2 linked regions of the Niveibacterium microcysteis genome follow. The protein of the gene in region 1 binds, or shares a complex with, the protein of each later gene. Links are inferred from orthologs where the notes say so. Each region holds a gene or a part of one and is shown in the gene's direction. Other genes may lie near its edges.

Region 1 (11,166 bases):
ACTTCATCGATCGCGTCGAGCAGGAGTGGTCGGCCGCTTCGCGCAGCCAGCGCCCGATGGTTTGCATGGCGATCGAAGTGGATGGCTTGGCCCAGATCCGCTCGACCTACGGTCAGATGATTGGCGACGCGGTGGTCAAGCATGTTGGCAGTGTCCTGAAGCAGGCCCTTCGCACCCACGATGTGTTGGCGCGAACAGACGACGGCGTGTTTTCGGTGTTGTGTCCCGACACCGATGTGCAGGGTGCGGGCCTTGTTGCCGAGCGTCTGCGTCAGCAAGTGGAGGCAACGCCGTTCCGGGTTGATCGGCTCCAGCTTCGAATTGCTGTCCAGATCGGGTTGGCGCAGCGGAATTCGTCGATGAGTGCACCTGAAACCCTCATCAGCGAGGCCTCAAGTGAACTTTCTGCCTCAAAGGGCGCTGTTGCCGGCACAGGCCGGGCGGCCGGTTTTGCTCTTTTTTCGGAGCGAGAGGGTGTTGTAACGCCTTGATTGTTTGAGGTTTGTTTCCGATTTTTGCGCCGTGTAGGTGAAATTCCTACATGGCGCTGGTCGTTTTCGCCTACGCGATTATCCGAAATCGCCCGACTCAAGTTTCCTGAGTGCCGTTGGTACTGTTGCTTCCACACGATAAGTCGCCAAAAAGGCGACGGACTGAGGAGGTCACCATGCGCACGGCAAACTTGGCGGAAGAGATCCGCGAACTGAATCTGTCCTACCTGATGCTGGCCCAGCGACTGCTGCTGGAAGACCGGCAGGCGGGCATGTTCCGCCTGGGTGTGGGTGAAGACGCGGCCGATGTGCTCGAGTCGCTCTCTCCGGCGCAGATTCTGCGCATGTCGAGCTCGGGCATGATGCTATGCCAGGTCCGCTTCGACGAGCGCCTGCTGCTCGAACTGCTCGCCAACCACGAGCGCGAGCCCGCAGTTGCAAGCATTCACGCCGCAATCCTGGCGGCCAGCCGCCCGGTCGAAAACCTCGCCTGAGGGTCGCGCCATGGCAACCCGAAGCGTGGTGCAGGATGCGATCGATACCCAGAGTGCGATCGAGATGATTCGCATGGGGGCGCGCATGCAGATGCTGGAGGCGGAGACCTCCTTGTCGCGCGAGCGGTTGCTGCGCCTCTACAAGGAAGTGCGCGGCGAATCGCCGCCGAAGGGCATGCTGCCGTTCTCGACCGACTGGTTCATGACCTGGCAACAGAACATTCATGCTTCGCTGTTCATGGGGTTTCATCGGTTTCTGCAAGAGCATGGCGGGCAACGCGGACTTGAGTCGGTGCTCTCGGCCTATCGCTTGTACATCGCCCACTGCGAAGAGCACGATCTTGAGCGCGTCTTGAGCCTGACGCGCGCCTGGACGCTGATCCGTTTTTTTGACGCGCACATGTTGCAACTCGCCGGCTGCACTCGCTGTGGTGGCCGCTACGTTGCGCACGCCTACGACCCGACGCACGACTACGTCTGTGGGCTGTGCAACGTACCCTCGCGTGCGGGCAAGACCCGCCGCGCCGCCGCCCAAAGCGACGCCAGTCTGACCGGCTGACCTCCTCCTTGCTCAGCAAGGAGCTGCGCCGTCGGCACGCAAGTGCCGACGGCTTTTTTTGCGCCGTAGGGCCCGCGAAATCGGCTGTTGCAGTGCAGCGCGGGTGCTCAAGTTTCTCTTGGCGCCGCCGTTACAGGCTCAGTCGGGTGCTGAAACACGGATGTTTCTGTAGGAAGGGCAGAAGGCAATGTTCCTGATCATTGGCTACGTGATCATCCTCGCCGCGTCAGTCGGCACATATGCGATCCACGGCAGCCTTGCGGCGTTGTGGGTCCCCACCGAGTACATCGCAATCCTCGGTTTGATGATTGGCGGCCTTGTGGCCGGCAATAGTCTCAAGACCATCAAGTCGGTCGCCGGGGCCGTTCCAGGCGTATTCAAGGGATCGCCTTACAACAAGGCGATGTACGTTGATTTGCTCGCGATGCTCTATGAGATCCTCGCCAAGGTGCGCAAGGAAGGGTTGATGTCGATCGAGAACGACATCGAAAACCCCGAGAGCAGCGCGATCTTTGGCAAGTACCCGAGCGTCACTGGTGATCACCATGCGATGGAGTTCCTGACCGACTATCTGCGCATGATGGTCGGCGGCAACCTCAATGCCTTCGAGATCGAAAACCTGATGGACATGGAGATCGAGACCCACCATCAGGAGGCACACACACCGGTGCACGCGGTGACCAAAATGGCCGACGGCGTTCCGGCCTTCGGTATCGTCGTCGCGGTGATGGGCGTGGTGAACGTGATGGGCTCGGTCGGTCAGCCGCCTGCGGTGCTCGGCAAGATGATCGGCGGCGCGCTCGTCGGTACCTTCCTCGGCATCCTGCTTTCCTACGGTTTCGTTGGTCCGCTGGCTGGCCAGATGGAACAGAAGATGGAAGAGGGCGGAAAGATCTTCCAGTGCATCAAGGTGGTACTGCTCGCAAGCATGAACGGCTATGCGCCGCAGGTCGCCATCGAATTTGGCCGTAAGGTGTTGTTCTCGACGGACCGCCCCGGCTTCAAGGAACTCGAAGACGAGATCAAGAGCCGCAAGAAGTAAGCACGGGCTTTGACCAGCCGGACCAAGTGACTACTCGCCTATCTGACTAAATGGCCGAAGCTACCCAACAACCAATTGTCATCAAGCGCATCAAGAAGGGCGGCGGTGGTGCGCATGGCGGTGCATGGAAGATCGCGTACGCGGACTTCGTCACCGCGATGATGGCTTTCTTCCTGCTGATGTGGCTGCTGGGTTCAACCACCGAGGGCGACCTAAAAGGCATCTCGGATTACTTTCAGGCACCGGTCAAGATGTCCGCACAGGGCGGGCGGGGGACCGGCGATGCGACATCGGTGATCCCCGGCGGCGGCAACGACCTCACCAAATCGGTCGGCCAAGTGGCCAACGCCGACTACGACCAGCCGAAGAAGCGTCTGCGCCAACCTAAGCTCATGCCGGCCGATAACGAGGCAATCGAGCGCGCGCGTTTCGAGGAAGTGAAACAGAAGCTCGAAGCGATGATCGAGGCGTCACCAGTGCTGCGCCCGTTCGCCAAACAACTGCTGCTCGACATCACGTCGGAAGGTCTGCGGATCCAGATCGTCGACGAGAAGAACCGGCCAATGTTCGATAGCGGTGGGGCGACGCTCAAGCCCTACACCCGCGAGATCCTGCACGCGGTTGCACAGACGCTTAACGAGGTCGGCAACCGCATCAGCGTATCCGGCCATACCGATGCCACCCAGTACGCCGGGGGCGACCGCGGCTTTGGCAACTGGGAACTCTCCGCCGATCGCGCCAATGCCTGCCGGCGCGAACTGGTCTTTGGCGGGCTGACTGATGACCGGGTGGCGCGCGTGGTGGGCCTCGCCGCGACGATTCCACTCAAAGCCGAAGATCCGTACGACCCGATCAACCGCCGGATCAGCATCGTGGTGCTGAACAAGCGCGCTGAGGAGCAACTCGCAACGGCAGGTCGCACGCTGGAGGTCAGCGGCGCGGCACCGACTGCCAGTGATGTCGGGCGCGAAATGGACGGCAACGCAGTAAGGCCGGCGCAGTAAGCGGAGACAGAGGCCAACATGAAGTTCAGCAAACGATCTGCAATGAGCGTCGGTGCGGGCCTGAGCGTAGTGGCGACGGTGCTTGCATGGTGGTTTGCGTGGCCTGGTCTTGCCGCGGCTCTCGTGGCGGCAGCGCCATGGGCAATCTGTGTCGCCCTGATTGAGGCTGGCGAGGAGCGGGGTGCCGTGAGGCAAGTCGAGCCCGTGGCTGGCCCATTGCCCTCCAGTTTGGGTGATGCCGGCAACAGTGCCGCCGCGCAACTCGACGCGGTTCGTGGCGAGGTCGAGCGGATCCGCAGCCTGCTGCAGGACGCGATCCAGAAGCTGGGTGACAGCTTCAACGGTATGCATACCCATACCCTTGCACAGCGAGAGATCGCCTTGCAGATCACGGCGCAAGGTTCGGACGACGTGGCGCATCAGGATGGCTTCGACCGTTTTGTCAGCAACACCTCAACGGTGATGCAACGCATCGTTGATAGCGTGATCGAGAACAGTCGGATCGCGATGGAGTTGGTTGAACTGACCGAGACGATTTCGAAACGCGCGACCGATGTAGAGCAGATCCTTGGCGAGATCGGCGCGATCGCAAAGCAGACGAACCTGCTCGCGCTCAATGCTGCGATCGAGGCTGCACGTGCGGGGGAGGCGGGCCGGGGCTTCGCCGTGGTGGCTGACGAAGTGCGCGACCTGTCTGCCCGCACCAGTTCGTTCTCGCAACAGATTGGTGGCCTGATGCAATCGATGCGGGATGGTGTGCGCAGCACCGAAGCGGCGATCTCGCAGATGGCGTCGCAGGACATGACCTTTGCGCTGAACTCGAAGAGCGAGGTCGAAGAGGTGCTGGCGGCGGTTGAGCGCCTCAACGCCCAGCGCCGCCAGGGCGTAGAGCAACTCAGCCAGCATTCGAGCGCGATGGACGACGAAGTGAACCGCGCGATCATGGCGATGCAGTTTCAGGACATGGTCTCGCAGTTGGTCGGCCATGTGCTGCAGCGCGTGGATGCGCTGGAAGCCCTCGCGAAGTCGATCGGCGAACTGGCGGCCGCCCAAGCGCTGCCTGGTGTGCGTGAGCGAGCCGAGCAGGCCATTACGGCGCGCGTCAATGCGCTGCCCGCGATCAAGGATGTGCATACGGTGAATCAGGCTCGGATCGCGGTTGGCGATATCGAGCTGTTCTGAACAACAGGCAAGGAAAGCTGAACATCATGGCAAAGACGGTTCTCACGGTAGATGACTCGGCTTCGATCCGGCAGATGGTCTCTTTCACGCTCAAGAGTGCTGGCTACGACGTGCTGGAGGCCGTAGACGGCATGGATGGGCTGGAGAAGGCGAAGGGCCGCCCGGTATCACTGGTGCTGACGGACCAGAACATGCCGCGCATGGATGGCCTCAGCCTGATCAAGCAATTGCGCGCGCTGCCCCAATACCGCAGCGTGCCGATCCTGATGCTGACCACCGAGTCGTCCGACACCATGAAGCAGCAAGGGCGTGCCGCGGGGGCCACGGGGTGGCTGGTCAAGCCTTTTGATCCGCAGAAGCTCATCGAGGTCGTCAAGAAGGTCATCGGCTGAATCTGTCGCGGCAACACGTACCGGGCCAGGGGAGAGCGGCATGTCATTCGACATGAGCCAGTTCCACGCGGTGTTCTTCGAGGAATCCCGCGAGCACCTCGAGAACATGGAGTCCTTGCTGCTTGCCGTTGACGTTGCGGCGCCCGAGAGTGGCGATTTGCCCGCCATCTTCCGGGCGGCACATTCGATCAAGGGCTCGGCGGCGACCTTCGGATTCACCGATGTCGCCGAGCTGACGCATGTGATGGAGACGTTGCTCGATCTCGTGCGCAACGGGGCCATCACGCTGACCGAAGAAATGGTCGACGCTTGCCTCGCAGCAGGCGACGTACTGCGCAATTTGCTCGACGCCCATCAGGGCCATGGCGAGGCCGACCATGCCGCGGCGGAAGCGATGCGTGCGCGCCTTGCCGTGCTCGCCGAAGAGGCGCAGCGTGCGGTCGGCGCGATACCGGCAGCACCGGGTACCCACAAACGGGCGCGCACCTACCAGCTGGGCTTTGCGATGCTGCCGGGCGATCCGCAGGCGGACGAATCGGTTGCCAATCTGATCGCCGAGCTCAAGGAGCTGGGGGAAGTCATCGATGCTCGCCCGCCTGCCGAAGGCGCTCGCACCTGGTCGGTGAAACTGGCGAGCGATGTCGATCCTGAAACCTTGCGAACGGTATTGGAGTTCGTTGTCGACAGCGCTTCTGTGTCGATCGATGTCGTCGATGCCGCACCGGTGGCGCCGAAGGCCGACGAGGCCTTTGGTCTCTTCGATGATGCGCCGGGCGCCCCGGCCGCCGAAGAGACGGCGTACGGCTTCTTCGAACCTCTGAGCGAACCGGCCCCGACAAGCTCAAGCGACGATCCGGGATACGGCTTCTTCGAAACGCTGCCCGATGCAGCGTCCGCTGCGACGAGCGATGCCGCCGATGGCTCCTACGGTTTCTTCGAGCCGTTGCCGCAGCCCGCGATGGCGGCAGAGCGTCTGTCGCCGGCGATTGCTGCCACGACGGAAGTTGCCCCGCGCGGCACCACAACGCCCGCCGCTCAGCCGGCGAAGGATGCCGCCGCGCGGCCCGTCAGCAAGTCGGACGCCAGCTCGATCCGCGTGAACATCGAGCGCGTCGATCAGATGATCAACCTCGTCGGCGAGCTGGTGATCACCCAGGCCATGATCAGCCAGGCCGCCGGCGCGCTGGACCCGGTGCTGTACGAGCGCCTGCATAACGGCATTGCGCTGCTCGAACGCAACACCCGTGATCTGCAGGAATCGGTGATGTCGATCCGCATGCTGCCGATCTCGACGGTATTCAATCGCTTCCCGCGCGTGGTGCGTGATCTCTCCGGCAAGCTCGGAAAGCGCGTCGAACTGGTCACCGGGGGTGAGAACACTGAGCTGGACAAGGGGTTGGTGGAGTTGATTGCTGACCCGCTGACGCACCTGATCCGCAACAGCCTCGATCACGGCATCGAATCGCCGGAGCGGCGGCGCGAGGCGGGCAAGAGCGAAACCGGCCGCATCAACCTGCGTGCCTACCACCAGAGCGGCAATATCGTCATCGAGGTGGCGGACGACGGCGCGGGGCTCAATCGCAACCGCATTCTCGCCAAGGCACGCGAGCGCGGCTTGCCGGTGTCGGACAGCATGACCGATCAGGAAGTGTTCCAGCTGATTTTCGAGCCGGGCTTCTCTACCGCCGAGCAGGTCACGGACGTCTCCGGCCGCGGCGTCGGCATGGATGTGGTGAAGCGCAACATCGGGTCGCTGGGTGGCCGCATCGAGCTCGACTCGATGCTGGGTGTCGGCACCCGCGTAACGGTGCGTCTGCCGCTGACACTGGCGATTCTGGATGGCATGTCGGTCGGCCTTGCCGGCGAGACCTACATCATTCCGCTCGACTACGTTGTCGAGTCGCTGCAGCCAACGGCGGCGATGCTCAAGGCGGTGTCAGGCGTGGAGCGCTTGCTCGATGTGCGCGGTGAATACCTGCCCATCGTCGACCTGCACGAAGCCTTCGATACGCCGGGCGAGCGCAGTGCGTACGAGGCCGGAATCATGGTGATCCTTGAGTCGGACGGCAACAAGGTTGCCGCGTTCGTCGACGCACTGATCGGCCAGCACCAGGTCGTGATCAAGAGTCTGGAAGCCAATTACCGACGGGTGCCCGGCATTTCCGGCGCCACCATCATGGGTGACGGCCACGTCGCGCTGATCGTCGACCCACCCCAGCTTGTGAGCATGGCGCGCCGCGCCGGCCAGGGCGCAGCATGAATACCAGTGGAGGCAAGCATGGTTGACGCCAACATGCAGATGACGGTCGCGCAGGAAGGGCGTGTGGTGGCAGGCGAATTCCTGACCTTCACGCTGGGCGGCGAGGAATACGCGATCGACATCCTGAAGGTTCAGGAAATCCGCGGCTACGACGCGGTGACGCGCATTGCCGGCGCGCCGGAATTCATCAAGGGTGTCATCAATCTGCGCGGCATCATCGTGCCGATCGTGGATTTGCGGATCAAGTTCAAAGCGGGTACCGCGGAATTCACGCCCTTCACCGTGGTGATCATCCTCAATGTTGGGGCGCGGGTAGTCGGCGTGGTGGTTGATGGCGTGTCGGACGTGCTGACCCTGGCACCCGAACAGATACGCCCTGCGCCGGAGTTCAGCTCCGCGATCCGCACCGAGTACATCGTCGGCCTCGCCTCGGTGGCAGAGCGCATGCTGATCCTGCTCGACATCGAACGCCTGATGAGCGCCAGCGAAATGGCGCTTGTTGACGAAGCCATTCTCTGACGCACCGACACACGATCCGACCGGAGCGCTGACATGCAAGCCCTGCTCAAACCCTCTCTCGCGTTGATGAACCGGCTGAATGTGCCGCGCAAGTTCGCGCTGATCGGCGTGATCGTGCTGTGCGCGCTCGGATTCCTCGTCTGGCAGGTGGATCATCGCATCGAGGCGGATCTGCACTTCGCGCGCACCGAGTCGCTTACGGCGCACTACTTCCTGCCGGCTCGCCAGATGATGGAGGGCGTGCAGGTGCACCGCGGTCAGGCGCGCCAGCTGATCGGTGGCAATGAAAGCGCCCGGCCCAAGCTCAAGGACGCCGCCGACAAGGTTGAAGCGGCGATCAAGGCAGCGGATGCGGTGATTGCACACGAAGGCCCGCAGTACGGGCTCGACGATGCCTGGGGCAAGCTCAAGGCGCACTGGGCGGATGTGCGCGCCAAGGCGATCACGGTGTCTGCGGCGGATAGCGTGAAACTGCATACCGAGCTGATCGGTGAGATCAAGGCGTTCATGACGCTGATCGCCGACAACACGAACGCCACGCTGGATCCAGAGGCCTCGACCTACTACCTGATGACAATCTTTACCGATCGCGCGCCGGACATCGTGGAAGCGCTCGGTCGGGCGAGAGCGCGCTCGGTCTCGGCTGTGCTGGCCAAGCAGGTGACGGTGAGTGACCGCGTCGAACTGGAAACGATGCTCGCGCTATCCGATCAAAGTCTCTCGGTGATGCAGGCCTCTATCGAGAAGGCGGCGAAGTTCGATGACACGGGTACGGTCTCACGCGATGTGGAGCCAAGCGTCAAGGCCTTCAGAACCAAGGCAGACGTGTTCCGGCAGGAGGTGCGGCGTCTGCTCTCGGCCGATAAGGTGGATGAGAGCCCGGACGCGCTTTGGGCCTTGTCGACCGAGGCCCTGCAGGCCGGTTACGCAGTGATGGACGCGGCGGCCAAGGCGTTTGACGACGCGATCGATATTCGCGTCGCTCGCCTTGAGCGCGAGCGCAACACCACCTTCGTGCTGGCCGCTTTGGCGGTGCTGCTGGCGCTGTACTTGTTCCTTGGCTTCCGGTCCGGCATGTTGCGTGCAATCGACATGATCCAGAACGGCGCGCGGCGTATTGCGCAGGCTGATCTATCGAACAACGTCGACGTTTCGTCGCGCGACGAGTTTGGCGAGATCGCCGCAACGCTCAACACCATGCGAGCGCAGTTGCGCCAGAAGATCGAGAGCGACCAGGCGCTTGCAGCCGAGAACTTGCGTATCCGCAACGCGCTGGACAAGACCTCCACCAACGTGATGCTCGCAGACAACGACGGCAAGATTCTCTACTGCAACGAGTCCGTCGTGACGATGCTGGGCGGCGTCGAGAACGAGCTGCGCAAGGTGTTGCCGCAGTTCCGGGCGCAGGAGATCGTTGGCCGCAACTTCGATGAGTTTCACCGTAACCCCTCGCACCAGCGCAACGTGCTCGGTGCGCTGCGCGGCAAGCATGTCGCCAACATCAAGGTCGGCCCGCTCAGCTTCCGGCTGACTGCCAACCCGATCATGGACAGCACCGGTCGCCGGCTCGGCACGGTGATCGAATGGCTCGACCGTACGGCCGAGGTCAGGGCCGAGGAGGAGCTCGCTGCGCTGTTGCGTGCCGCAGTCGCTGGCGACTTCGCACAGCGCCTGACGGTGGCAGACAAGGAGGGTTTCTTCCGGCAACTCGCGGAGGCGATGAACCAGCTGCTCGGCGTCGTTTCCGGCGGTCTTGAAGATGTGGCGGGTGTGCTCAACGCGATCTCGCAAGGCGACCTTACGGTGCGCATCCAGAACGACTACCAGGGCATGTTCGGCCGCCTCAAGGAGGATACGAATCAGACGGTCGATCGCCTGAACGCGGTACTGAGCCAGATCCGCGAGGCGAGTGATGCCGTGAATACCGCCGCGCAGGAAATCGCCGCCGGCAATTCGGATCTCTCCGGTCGCACCGAGGAACAGGCTTCCAGCCTTGAAGAGACCGCCTCCAGCATGGAAGAACTGAACGCCACGGTGCGTCAGAACGCGGAGAGCGCAGCGCAGGCGAACCGCCTCGCGTCGCAGTCGAACGCGGTGGCGCAGGAAGGCGGCGCCAAGGTGCGCCAGATCGTCACGACGATGGATGCGATCCAGTCCAGCGCAACCAAGATCGCAGACATCATCGGCGTGATCGATTCGATCGCGTTCCAGACCAATATCCTTGCGCTCAACGCCGCGGTAGAAGCCGCGCGGGCGGGTGAGCAGGGGCGCGGTTTCGCGGTGGTTGCCTCGGAAGTGCGCAACCTTGCGCAGCGCAGCGCGCAAGCCGCGAAGGAGATCAAGGGCCTGATCGCCGACAGTGTGGACAAGGTTGGCGAAGGCGCGCGCGAGGTGCGCGATGCGGGCGCCACGATCAACGAGATGGTGAGCAACTTTGCCGAACTCGCCCGGTTGGTGACGGACATCTCCCAGGCAAGCCGGGAGCAATCCACCGGTATCGATCAGGTCGCCGCCGCCGTGGGCCAGATGGATGAAGTGACGCAGCAGAACGCGGCGCTGGTGGAGCAGGCGGCGGCCGCGGCCGAGAGCCTGGAGGAACAGGCGAGGATGCTGGCGAGTTCGGTGGCCGCCTTCCGGCTTGACGCTGGCGCCGGCTATCAGGCGCCAATCACCATTGCGCAGGCGCCGGCCCATGCTGCATCGGTGCGCACCCCGGCAATCGCTCGTACGCCGGTGGCGCCAAAGGGCGTCCCGAAGCCGCGCAAGCAACCGGCAAGCGCTGAGTCCGACTGGCAGGAATTCTGAGCCGCGTAAGCGGCCAACGAGATACGGCAAAAAGGGGAGACAGCCTTCATGCGCATCAACACGCCGGTGACCGACCGCGAGGTCGAGCTCAGTGTCGACACGATGATCGTGTCGAAGACCGATACGAAGGGCCGCATCACCTACATCAACCGCGACTTCATCGACATCAGCGGCTTCACCGAGGCCGAACTGATGGGGCAGCCGCACAACATCGTGCGTCATCCGGACATGCCGCCGGAGGCCTTCGACGATTTGTGGAAGTGCCTCAAGGCTGGGCGTCCCTGGATCGGCATGGTGAAGAACCGCTGCAAGAACGGCGATTACTACTGGGTGGAAGCCCATGCGACGCCGCTGCGCGAGGGCGATCAGATCACCGGCTACATGTCGGTTCGCCGCAAGGCGAGCCGCGAGCAGATTC
Region 2 (11,171 bases), 250 kb from region 1 along the record:
GCTGGCGAACCACGCCGATATCGTCGGCAAGAAGATGAACAAGCTGGTCACGGTCATCCTGACCGATATCGAGATGCCGGAAATGGATGGCTACATCCTGACGAAGAAGATCAAGTCGGACCCACGTTTCGAGGGGATACCCATCCTCATGCATTCCTCGCTGTCGGGCATGTCGAACCAGGCGCTCGGCAAATCAGTGGGTGTGGATGCCTACGTTTCCAAGTTTGAGCCGCACCGGCTGGCTGACTCGCTGTTGAAGTACATCGACGGCGACCAGGACATGCTCTGAGGGGAACCGAAATGGACCAGGCACAAAGCAATCTGCTCGATTCGGTTGATGCGCGTACCAAGCTCGCCGGTTCCAACCGGATGGAGATCCTGCTGTTTTCGCTCGGCACGACCGAAACCTTCGGCATCAACGTGTTCAAGGTGCGCGAAGTCTCGAAAACGCCGTTCATCACCAAGGCACCGAATATGCCTGCCGGGGTGGAGGGCCTGATTTCGCTCCGCGGCAACGTCATTCCCGTACTCTCGCTGGGTCGCATCCTTGGCTTGAATGGCCCCGAAGCGGGTCTGGGCGGCTCGATGATGGTGACCGAGTACAGCAAGCGAACGCTCGGGTTCCTCGTCAGCGATGTCGACCGCATCATCCGGGTTGAATGGGACAAGGTTCGCCAGCCGGAGAACGTCTCATCGTCGGCGGTCAGCTTCATCACCGCGATCACCGAACTGCCGGACGGCCGTCTGGTGTCGATCCTGGACGTCGAGACGATCCTCGCGCAAACCTTCGGCGAAGCGCCGATCGGGCAGATCGCCCCGCTTGGAAAAGACGTCGAATCGAACATCTTCTTCGTCGATGACTCGTCGGTTGCTCGCAAGAAGATTGTCGAGGTGCTCGACAAGCTTGGCGTACGCCACAAGCACGCGATGAACGGTTTTGAGGCTTGGACCCGGCTCGAAGGCATGGCCTCCCATGCGCAACTGCAGAAGCGCCGCCTTGCCGATGAACTGAGCCTGATTCTGGTTGACGCGGAAATGCCGGAAATGGACGGCTACGTGCTGACCCGCAATATCAAGAGCGACGTTCGTTTTGAGGGGATCCCGGTGGTCATGCACTCGTCCCTCTCCTCGGAAGCGAATCGAGCAATGGGCAAGTCAGTCGGTGTCGATGCGTATGTGGCAAAGTTCGATGCTGAGGTGCTCGCCGAGACGCTGCGCCCATATCTGATGAAGTCGCACAGGGAATAACCCCGGAGAAAAATATGTCCGATCCCAAGATGAAATTCCTCGTGGTTGATGACTTTTCGACGATGCGTCGCATCGTCCGCAACCTGTTGAAGGAATTGGGCTACACAAACGTCGATGAGGCGGAAGACGGCGCCGTTGCCTTGCAGAAACTGCAAGGCGGTGGATTCGACTTCGTCGTCACCGACTGGAACATGCCCAACATGACCGGCATTGAGTTGCTGCAAGCGATCCGCTCGAGTTCTGCGCTGAAGGATCTGCCCGTTCTGATGATCACGGCAGAGGCCAAGAAGGAAAACATCATCATGGCTGCGCAGGCCGGTGCGAGTGGCTACATCGTGAAGCCTTTCACCGCGGCGACCCTGTCCGAAAAGATGGGGAAGATCTTCGAAAAAATGGGCAAGGCGGGCTAATCCGCGACATGCGTGGTGTGCGGCGCGGCTTTCTTTGCGCTGCGCATTCGGTGTGAAAGACCAACAGGAGCCGGAAATGGCAAAACGGCCAGCGAATGACGGATCAGGTGACAACGACGAACTGCAGGAGCTGTTCGACAGCATCGCGAGCGAGGCCGCAGCGCCCCGTCCGCCTGCCGACGAAGGCGACAGCGACGAATTGCAGCATCTCTTCGACGATGTAGCGTCGAAGTTCAATGCGGGCGGGCAGGACGTTCTTGAGGGCGAGGCGCGCGAGGTACCGGCGGAGCCCTTGACACCGGAGGAGCGCCAGGAATCGGTCTTCACGAAGATCGGCCAGATGACGCGGATGCTGCACGACACCTTGCGCGAGCTGGGTTACGACCGGATGCTGGAGGAAACTGCACGCCAGATCCCCGACGCACGCCAGCGCCTTTCCTACATCGCGACGATGACCGAGCAGGCTGCGAGCCGCGTGCTCAACGCGACCGACATCGCGCAGCCGATCCAGGATCGGCAGGAAGACATGTCGCGTCAGCTGCGCGAACGCTGGGACAAGCTCTACGCGAAGGAGCTGTCGGTCGAAGAGTTCAAGGTCCTTGCTCAGGAGACCCGCGGCTTCCTTGGTCAGGTCGCCGACGACAGCAAACTGGTCAATGAACAGTTGCTCGAAATCATGATGGCGCAGGACTTCCAGGATCTGACCGGTCAGGTGATCAAGAAGATCGTCGACATGGCTGCAGTACTGGAAGAGGGCCTGGTGAACGTGCTGCTGCAGGTGGTGCCGGAGAACAAGCGCTCGTCGGCCAGCGAAGGCCTGCTGAATGGCCCGGTGGTCAGCAGCGAAGGGCGCGAGGATGTCGTGACGAACCAGGAGCAGGTGGACGATCTGCTCGAAAGCCTGGGCTTCTGACAGCGTTGCATGACCGACTTAGAGCCGGACTGGCGTAAGACATCGGTGATTCGGAGCGAGCTATGAGCGATTTTGCGGGGATGGAAGATCTCCTTCAGGACTTCCTGATCGAAGCGGGTGATCTGCTATCAGGCGTCGACAACAAGCTTGTCGATCTTGAGCGCACGCCGAACGACACCGGTTTGCTCAACGAGATCTTCCGCGGCTTCCACACGATCAAGGGTGGTGCCGGGTTCCTCAATGCGACCGAGCTGGTGACCTTGTGCCACCTGACCGAGAACCTGTTCGACAAGTTGCGTAACGCGGAACTCGCGATTACGCCGGATGCGATGGACGTCATCCTCGCCGCGACCGGCGCGGTGCGCGACATGTTCAACGAGCTTGAGCGCGGCCAGCAGCCATCCGCTGCGGACCCGCATTTGATCTCGCAGCTGAAGCTGGCGATTGCTGGGAATCTGGTTGGCGGTGCGGCCAAACCAGCCGCTCCGGCGCCGGCACCGGCTCCCGCGCCGAAGGCCGAGACAGCCTTGGTTCCGGTGGCGCCGGTGGTTGTGCACCATCCGGTTGGCGACGACGGCATCGACTGGTATGCGCTTTACGAAGCCGTGACTGGCGTGCCCTCGTCAGCAGTGGCCCCGGCCGCCGCGCCGGCCGCTGTTGTTACTGTTGCAGATCCTTCGCACGACCTCGACGGCAAATCTGCCGACGAGATCATCAAGGCCGCAATCGGGCGACGTGCCAGCGACAAGCCGGGCTATAGCGGGCCGACTGGCCGGCGCGAGGTTGAGCGCACTCGCGACAACTCGATCCGCGTGGATACTTCTCGCCTCGATCAGGTTTTGAACCTGTCCGGTGAAATCGGGCTCACCAAGAACCGGCTCAACGCACTGCGTTCTGACATTCTGAACGGCCGCAGCGACTCGGAAACGCTGCACGCGTTGGACGTGGCAGTGAGCCAGCTCGATCTGCTGGTTTCTGATCTGCAGAACGCGGTCATGAAGACGCGCATGCAGCCGATCGGCCGTTTGTTCCAGAAATATCCGCGAATCGCCCGCGATCTGGCCCGCAGCCTCGGAAAGGATGTTGAGCTGATGCTCAGCGGCGAGGAAACGGAAATCGACAAAACGATGATCGAGGATCTCTCCGATCCGATCATCCACCTGATCCGCAACGCGGTTGATCACGGTGTCGAGCCGACGCACGAACGTCTCGCGGCAGGGAAATCGGACAAGTCCGTAGTGCGCCTTGAGGCGCGTCAGGAAGGCGACCACATTGTCATCATCGTCGCAGACGATGGGCGTGGCATGAACGCCGAGCGGCTGCGCGCCAAAGCGTTGGAGAAAGGCCTCATCACTGATGAAGAGGCCAACACCATGGATGAACGTCAGAGCTACAACCTGATCTTCCTCCCCGGCTTCTCCACCGCATCGGCTGTGTCGGACGTGTCCGGGCGTGGCGTTGGCATGGATGTGGTGAAGACGAATATCCAGAAGCTCAACGGCACGATCGATATCCGCTCGACGCAAGGCAAGGGCACGACCTTCATCATTTCGCTGCCGCTTACTCTGGCAATTCTGCCGGTGCTTGTGGTGCGCCTTGCGGAGCAGCCTTTCGCCGTGCCCCTGTCGATGGTGCGCGAGATCCTGCCGATCGAAGCACAGCATGTGCAGGAGGTTGGTGGCCGCGCGACGATGGTGGTGCGTGGCGAAGTGCTGCCGATCTACACGCTATCTGGCCTGCTGGGCTGGCCGCAGGAGCACGTCGCCGAGTACGGCGTACTCATGCAGACGGCCGAGCGCAACTACGTGCTGGCGATCGACTCGTTCGCGGGCCGGGAAGACGCGGTGATCAAGTCGCTTGATGCCTTCCGTCCGAAGGGCGTGGCGGGCGTGACGACGCTGTCGAACGGGCAGATCGTGCTCATTCTCGATATGAAAGAGCTACTCGGCAGCTCGTCGGATCAAGGCGGCACGACCCGAAAGGCGCTGTTGCGGGATCGTTTGCCGGTCGCCGCATGACGGATCGCTTGTCAGGGTTTTGAACCGTCGGGCCCACCTTGGTGGGCCCGTCCTTTTTGTGGTGCTTGGTGCACGATTGGCTGTTGGTTCTGTGCGGCGCAGGGCGTAGGATGACATTCCATCCCGTCGTCGGAGCCATCGCCATGACCGACACCGAATTTCGTCATCTCAAGGTTTTGGCGCAGACCGACGTTGCCGGCTTCGTGGCGGCAAGGCGAGAGTTGATCGAGCGCATGATCAGTGGCACTGATCCCGAGCGCCAGGCCAAGCTTTGGCAGTTGCAGGATGAGATAGAGCTGATGCGCGCCACGACACCGAACGCCGATCAGGTGACACAGCGGCTTGCCCAGATGATTTCAGAGCGGCTTGATGCCCTTGACCTTGCCTTCTCGCGGCTGCCTACGGCCGCGGAACCTATCGGCGAGACGGTCAATACGGCGCACGGGGCCAAGCATCAGATGTGACCGCTGTTGCCGAGCGGCAGCGTGGCGATACGGTCGCCACGTTAATTCCAATCAGCGGATATTGGTTTCGGCCGAGCGCAATTCAGGCTGGTCTACGACCCGACGGGCGCCGTTGAAGCGCGTGCGCCAGTAGTCGTCAGACATGCTCTCCACGCGCACCTTGCCGCCAGCCGACGGCGAATGGAGAAAGCGGTTGTCGCCAAGGTAAATGCCGACGTGTGAGAAGGTACGACGCATGGTGTTGAAGAACACCAGATCGCCCGGCTTGAGCTCGGAAGGATTGATCCGCTCGCCGGTATTGGCCATTTCCTTGGCCGTACGGGGCAGATTCAGACCGAGCGCATCCATGAACACGCGGCGAACCAAGCCACTGCAGTCAAATCCGGTCTCGGCCGAGTTGCCACCGAAACGGTAGCGGATACCAAGGTATTGAAGGCCGGAATTCATCAGGTCACCGGCGCCGCGCGATGCGCGATCGAGGAGCGACTCCGAGTGCGCCACAATCGACTCTGAGGTCAATGCAGCCGGCGCACCCGGAACGTGCTCCGGCGGCTCCGCGGCAAGCGCTTGTCCGGCAAAGATCGCCAGACATGCAATACAGAGTGTTGTTTTTATGCGCATCACGCGACTATAACTTGGCAGGTGTGACCGGTAAACCCTTGATTTTGTGTTGACGTGTACCTAGATGTTACCGTTGGTCGCGGATTGCCGGCTAAATCAAGGCATTCCGTTGGAATACCCATAAAATCCCGCCCATTGTCTCGCCGCCTGGGTCCCCCGCCATGAAGGTGTTTTCTTACCTGCTATTTCTCGGCTTCGTTGTGCTTGGTGTCTGGTCTGTACGCCGCTGCATGCGCGCGATCCAGGTATCACGCATGCATGCGTCGTCGAGGGAAGAGCAGTTCCTCCTCGCCGCATCGGCCGACCTCGGTGGACCGAACAAAGCGCCGGATGCCGCGCCGAATACCGTGCAGCCTCCCAAGACGAATAAGGCAAGTCCGATGGAAACGGAACTGCTTGCACGGGAAGAGCGGCTTGTTTACCTGCTCTTGAAGGTTGCGCTCCCCGAATTTGAAGTGCTGACCCACGTTAGCAGCGCAAAGCTCTTGCCCCGCGGGGAGCATCTTGGGCTGGCTGTGCTGGACTTCGTTGTTTGCCGAAAGGACTTCCGGCCTGTGGCCGTCGTGGTCCTCGACCGAGCAGGTGAGCCGTCACATCCGGCTCGCTCGCGTGCCCTGGCGGAACTGGCGGGCACGGGCGTGAAGCTCGCCCACTGGCGGGTGGAGCAATTGCCTGGCCGCACGGCGGTTCGCAATTGGGTGCTGGACGATGCCGTCCCCGGTGAGCGTCGCTTCGCTGCCTAAGTGATCTGAGGGCGACGAAGGGGCTTATTCGTCCCGCGCGTCTTTGTACCGCTGATCGAGGCGATTCATGGCCCAAGTGTGCACGCCCACAATCGCCAGGTAGATCAACAGCGCGCCCTGCGCTGCGAAATAAAAGCCAAGCGGAAACCCGAGAAATTCCCATTCGTTCAAGCGCTCGGGCATGAAGCTGGTTACCAGCGTTACAACAAACCATACCGCCAGTAGCGCCAGCGTCAGCGCGAGCGTGCGCCTCCAATGGCGCCGCGCCGCGGCGGAGTCCGGGCGCGGCGCGTCACTCACAGAACTTCCCCTGCCCAGTCGGCAAGCCGCGAGCGCTCGCCTCGCTGCAAGGTGATATGGCCGCTATGAGCCCAGCCCTTGAAGCGATCCACCACGTAGGTCAGGCCTGAGCTCCCCTCGGTCAGATACGGCGTATCGATCTGCGCGATGTTGCCGAGGCAGACCACCTTGGTGCCTGGGCCGGCACGTGTGATCAGCGTCTTCATCTGTTTGGGCGTTAGGTTCTGCGCTTCGTCGATGATCAGGAATTTGTTGATGAAGGTGCGACCCCGCATGAAGTTGAGGCTCTTAATCTTGATCCGGGTACGGATGAGATCGCGTGTCGCGGCGCGCCCCCATTCGCCACCATAGTGGCCACCCTCTTCGGCGTTGCCGTTGAGCACATCAAGGTTGTCCTCGAGCGCGCCCATCCATGGCGCCATCTTTTCTTCCTCGGTGCCAGGTAGAAAACCAATGTCCTCACCAACCGGCACGGTCACGCGCGTCATGATGATTTCGCTGTAGCGCTTGGTTTCCAGCACCTGAGTCAGGCTCGCCGCGAGCGTGAGCAGCGTCTTGCCAGTGCCAGCCTGGCCGAGCAGCGAGACGAAATCTACGTCCGGGTTCATCAGCAGATTCAGCGCGAAATTCTGTTCCCGGTTTCGTGCCGTGATGCCCCAGACGTTGTTCTTCTGATGCGAGAAGTCGATCAGCGTTTCAAGGACGACGGTCGGCCCAGTCCTTTCCTTTACCAGTGCGTAGAGCGGCCGTTCGCCTTCCTGATACACAAATTCGTTGACGACCAACTCCGCGGAAAGCGGACCACGCAGCTTGTAAAACGTGCGGCCGTTCTCCTTCCACGACTCCATGTCCTTGCCATGCGTATCCCAGAAATCCGCGGGCAACTCTCTGACGCCGGTGTAGAGCAGGTCGGTGTCTTCCAGGACTTTGTCGTTGAAGTAGTCCTGTGCATCGAGCCCCATAGCGCGGGCTTTGATGCGCATGTTGATGTCTTTCGACACCAGGATGACTGGCCGCTTCGGGAACTTGGTCGCCAAGTAATGAACGACCGCCAGAATCTGGTTGTCGGCCTTGGCTGTCGGTACGTTCACCGGCAGTTGGATCGGAATCGCCTCGGTTTGCAGGAAAAGGCGGCCGGTTGCGAGTTCTCGCGACGGTTCCGTCAGTTCGATGCCGGTCTCGATGCCGTCGGGTGCGGAGGTCACGATGTCATCCATCATGCGGCTCGCTTGGCGCGCGTTGCGCGCCACCTCGGACATGCCTTTTTTGTGGGCGTCGAGTTCTTCCAGTGTCTGAATGGGAATGAAGATGTCGTGTTCTTCGAACCGGTATAGACAGTTCGGGTCGTGCATTAAGACGTTGGTGTCTAGCACGAAGAGCTTCGTCTTGGCGGCTGTGCTGGCTGGCTGGCGTTTTGCGTTCATGAGCTAGAGCTTCCGCGTAAGTTCGAAAGACAGAAGGGGTCAGAGCGACGTGACGAAGTCGAGCACTTCCTGCGCGTGACCGGGAACCTTGACGCCGCGCCACTCGCGGCAGATCTCTCCTTTCGCATTGATGACGAAGGTGCTGCGTTCGATGCCGCGGACCTGCTTGCCGTACATGTTCTTCAGCTTCATGACGCCAAACGCCTCACACAGCGTCTCGTCCGGGTCGGACAGCAGGTCGAACGGGAATTCTTTCTTGCTCTTGAAATTCTCATGCGACTTGATGCTGTCGCGTGAAACCCCAAGAACCATGGCGCCACGCTTCACGAACTCATCGTGCAGGTCGCGAAAGTTCTCGCCCTCGGTTGTGCAGCCGGGCGTGTTGTCTTTGGGGTAGAAGTAGAGCACCACTGTGTGACCGGCAAGATCAGCGAGACTGATCGTCTTGCCGCCGGTCGCGGGGAGGGAGAATTCGGGCGCTTTCGATCCTGTCATCGCGGTCTCCATGGGTGGATTCCGCACCAGAGTAGCCGAGCCGGATCGTGCCCCGCAAATGGCCGAAAAACGTATGTCGCTAAGCTGCTGATTCAATGATCATTGCCGCGATCACCTTACGGCCCTCCGCGGCGAGGATATTGTAGGTCCGACATGCTGCCGCGGTGTCCATGATCTCGAAACCACGCTGCGCGTCGATCAAAGGCCTGAGCATTTGGGGCGACGGAAAGCGCTGCCGCTGGCCGGTGCCAATCAGGGTAATGACTGCCTCGTGGTCTGCGAGGGCGGCAAAGTCGTCAATCGTGAGCGATTCGAAGCGATCCTTGCCCCACGCGGTGTCCAGCAGCTGGGGGCCGACAACCAGGCTCGCTGTATATCGCTGACCGTTGATGGCGATGAAGCCCGCTCCGTGCGCAGTCACGACGTTGGTTCCAGCCGACAGATCGAGGTTGAGTTTCATCGTTTGTTGCACCGCGATTGCGGCAGTGGTGAGGCTTGGCTACGATTATAACCTTTTGATTTGCCGCGCCTTGGCGTTCAGTCGAGGGCGGATGACGCTTGGAGAAGACTATGACTGCGGGAAATCTGTTGCGGATTACGGGCGAACACGGACTTGAGCCGGTGGCCGCCGCCCGCGCCGCGCGCCCGCTTCACAAGTCGGCGAAGCTCTCCAACGTGTGCTACGACATCCGCGGCCCGGTGTTGGCGCGTGCACGGCAAATGGAGGAAGAGGGGCAGAAGATCATCAAGCTGAACATTGGCAATCTTGCCCCGTTCGGCCTGCTGCCCCCTGATGAGATCGTGCAGGACATGATCCGTAACCTGCCGGACGCCGCGGGTTACACCGATTCCAAGGGTCTGTTCGCGCCGCGCAAGGCGATCGTGCATTACACGCAGGAAAAGGCCATCACTGGTGTCACGGTGGACGACGTGTACATCGGTAATGGCGCGTCTGAACTGATTGTAATGAGCATGCAGGCGCTCCTGAACTCAGGTGACGAGGTGCTCCTGCCGGCGCCCGACTACCCGCTCTATACCGCCGCGGTGAGCCTGTCGGGTGGTACGCCGCGGCATTACCTGTGTGATGAGGCATCGGGTTGGCTGCCTGACCTCGACGATATCCGCCGCAAGATCACGCCCAACACCAAGGGCATCGTGGTGATCAATCCGAATAACCCGACGGGGGCGCTGTATCCGGTTGAAACGCTGCAAGCCATTGTCGACATCGCCCGCGAGCATGGCCTGATCGTGTTCGCCGATGAGATCTACGACAAGACGCTCTTTGACGGCGAAGTACATACCAGCATCGCGTCACTGGCCGACGATGTGCTCTTCGTGACCTTCAACGGCCTCTCGAAGAACTACCGTTCCTGCGGCTATCGTGCCGGCTGGATGGTCGTATCGGGCGACAAGCGCCGTGCGGGGGACTATATCGAGGGGCTGAATATGCTCGCCTCGATGCGCCTGTGCTCGAACACGCCGGGCCAGTTGGCAATCCAGACCGCGCTGGGTGGTTACCAGAGCATCAAGGACCTGGTGGCGCCCGGCGGTCGTCTGACACGCCAGCGCGACATCGCCGTCGATCTGCTCAATCAGATCCCCGGCGTCAGCTGTGTCAAGCCGAAGGCAGCGCTGTACTGCTTCCCTCGGCTGGATCCTAAGCTCTATCCGATCGAGAACGACCAACAGTTCATCCTCGAACTACTGGAGGAATCGAAGGTGCTGGTCGTTCAAGGGACGGGCTTCAACTGGCCGACGCCGGACCATTTCCGCGTCGTTTTCCTGCCGCACGAAGACGATCTGCGCGAGGCGATCGGGCGTATCGCACGCTTCCTCGAGCAATATCGGAAGCGGCATGGCGGTTGAAAACGCTAAACTGTCGCCTTTAAGGGGCGTCACCGGCAAGTTGGTGGCGTCCGACAATCTGTTGGCCATCGTTCGGAACCATGCGGATTCCGCCCTTGGCGAGAAGTATCTCTCCGACGACCTCGTAACCAACGGGGCGTCTCACTCACCGGGGGTAGGTCACCACCTGACTCCGGCTTTGAGTTCGGAAGCATTCGGCTCGGCCCATCGCACCGCGTTGTTTGAACCGGGTACGCCGCGCGATGGTGCGTACTGCTTCCCTTTCCGCAGAAGCTCGATCAACCCCTCCATCAATTTCAAGAAACACCTGTCATGAAACCGATCAACGTTGGCCTGCTGGGCATTGGGACCGTCGGTGGCGGCACATTTACCGTGCTGTCCCGGAATCAGGAAGAAATCACGCGTCGCGCCGGGCGTCCCATTCGAATTGCGTCGGTAGCGGACCGCAACGTGGAGCTCGCCAAAAAGGTGGTGGGCGACAAGGCCCGCATTACGGCCGACGCGTTCGAGGTTGTCCGTGACCCCGAGATCGACATCGTGGTCGAATTGATCGGCGGCTATGGTATTTCGCGCGAGTTGGTGCTCGAAGCGATTGCCAATGGCAAGCATGTCGTGACGGCCAACAAGGCGCTGCTCGCCTTGCATGGCAACGAGATCTTCGCTGCAGCC

The links.
Region 2: the proteins of JY500_RS13175 (region 1) and cheY are in contact, whole or in part, in a solved structure (PDB 1A0O), measured with the Escherichia coli proteins. The link is inferred for Niveibacterium microcysteis from one-to-one orthologs.

Annotation. Positions count from the first base shown.
Region 1 is NZ_CP071060.1:2,904,170-2,915,335, reverse strand. The notes cover bases 4,860-7,814. They hold JY500_RS13175 (chemotaxis protein CheW), read left to right. Parts: upstream 4,860-5,204; coding sequence 5,205-7,424; downstream 7,425-7,814. Other genes in these bases: JY500_RS13170 (chemotaxis protein CheW), read left to right, coding at 7,443-7,814; JY500_RS13180 (response regulator), read left to right, coding at 4,860-5,164. In the rest of the region: JY500_RS13210 (HDOD domain-containing protein), read left to right, coding at 1-491; flagellar transcriptional regulator FlhD, read left to right, coding at 668-985; flagellar transcriptional regulator FlhC, read left to right, coding at 996-1,544; flagellar motor stator protein MotA, read left to right, coding at 1,732-2,586; flagellar motor protein MotB, read left to right, coding at 2,637-3,590; JY500_RS13185 (methyl-accepting chemotaxis protein), read left to right, coding at 3,609-4,772; more of JY500_RS13180, read left to right, coding at 4,799-4,859; more of JY500_RS13170, read left to right, coding at 7,815-7,943; JY500_RS22330 (methyl-accepting chemotaxis protein), read left to right, coding at 7,977-10,748; JY500_RS13160 (methyl-accepting chemotaxis protein), read left to right, coding at 10,797-11,166. UniProt on the Escherichia coli protein: Involved in the transmission of sensory signals from the chemoreceptors to the flagellar motors. CheA is autophosphorylated; it can transfer its phosphate group to either CheB or CheY.
Region 2 is NZ_CP071060.1:2,649,270-2,660,440, reverse strand. What follows is about bases 1-2,960. They hold cheY (chemotaxis response regulator CheY), read left to right. Parts: upstream 1-1,262; coding sequence 1,263-1,658; downstream 1,659-2,960. Other genes in these bases: JY500_RS12080 (chemotaxis protein CheA), read left to right, coding at 2,634-2,960; cheZ (protein phosphatase CheZ), read left to right, coding at 1,735-2,571; JY500_RS12095 (chemotaxis protein), read left to right, coding at 301-1,248; JY500_RS12100 (chemotaxis protein), read left to right, coding at 1-289. Outside these bases: more of JY500_RS12080, read left to right, coding at 2,961-4,589; JY500_RS12075 (DUF3135 domain-containing protein), read left to right, coding at 4,733-5,053; JY500_RS12070 (C40 family peptidase), read right to left, coding at 5,105-5,500; JY500_RS12065 (hypothetical protein), read left to right, coding at 5,836-6,417; JY500_RS12060 (DUF4212 domain-containing protein), read right to left, coding at 6,442-6,717; JY500_RS12055 (PhoH family protein), read right to left, coding at 6,714-8,141; JY500_RS12050 (peroxiredoxin), read right to left, coding at 8,181-8,636; JY500_RS12045 (Mth938-like domain-containing protein), read right to left, coding at 8,716-9,096; JY500_RS12040 (pyridoxal phosphate-dependent aminotransferase), read left to right, coding at 9,207-10,502; JY500_RS12035 (hypothetical protein), read left to right, coding at 10,492-10,818; JY500_RS12030 (homoserine dehydrogenase), read left to right, coding at 10,815-11,171. UniProt on the Escherichia coli protein: Involved in the transmission of sensory signals from the chemoreceptors to the flagellar motors.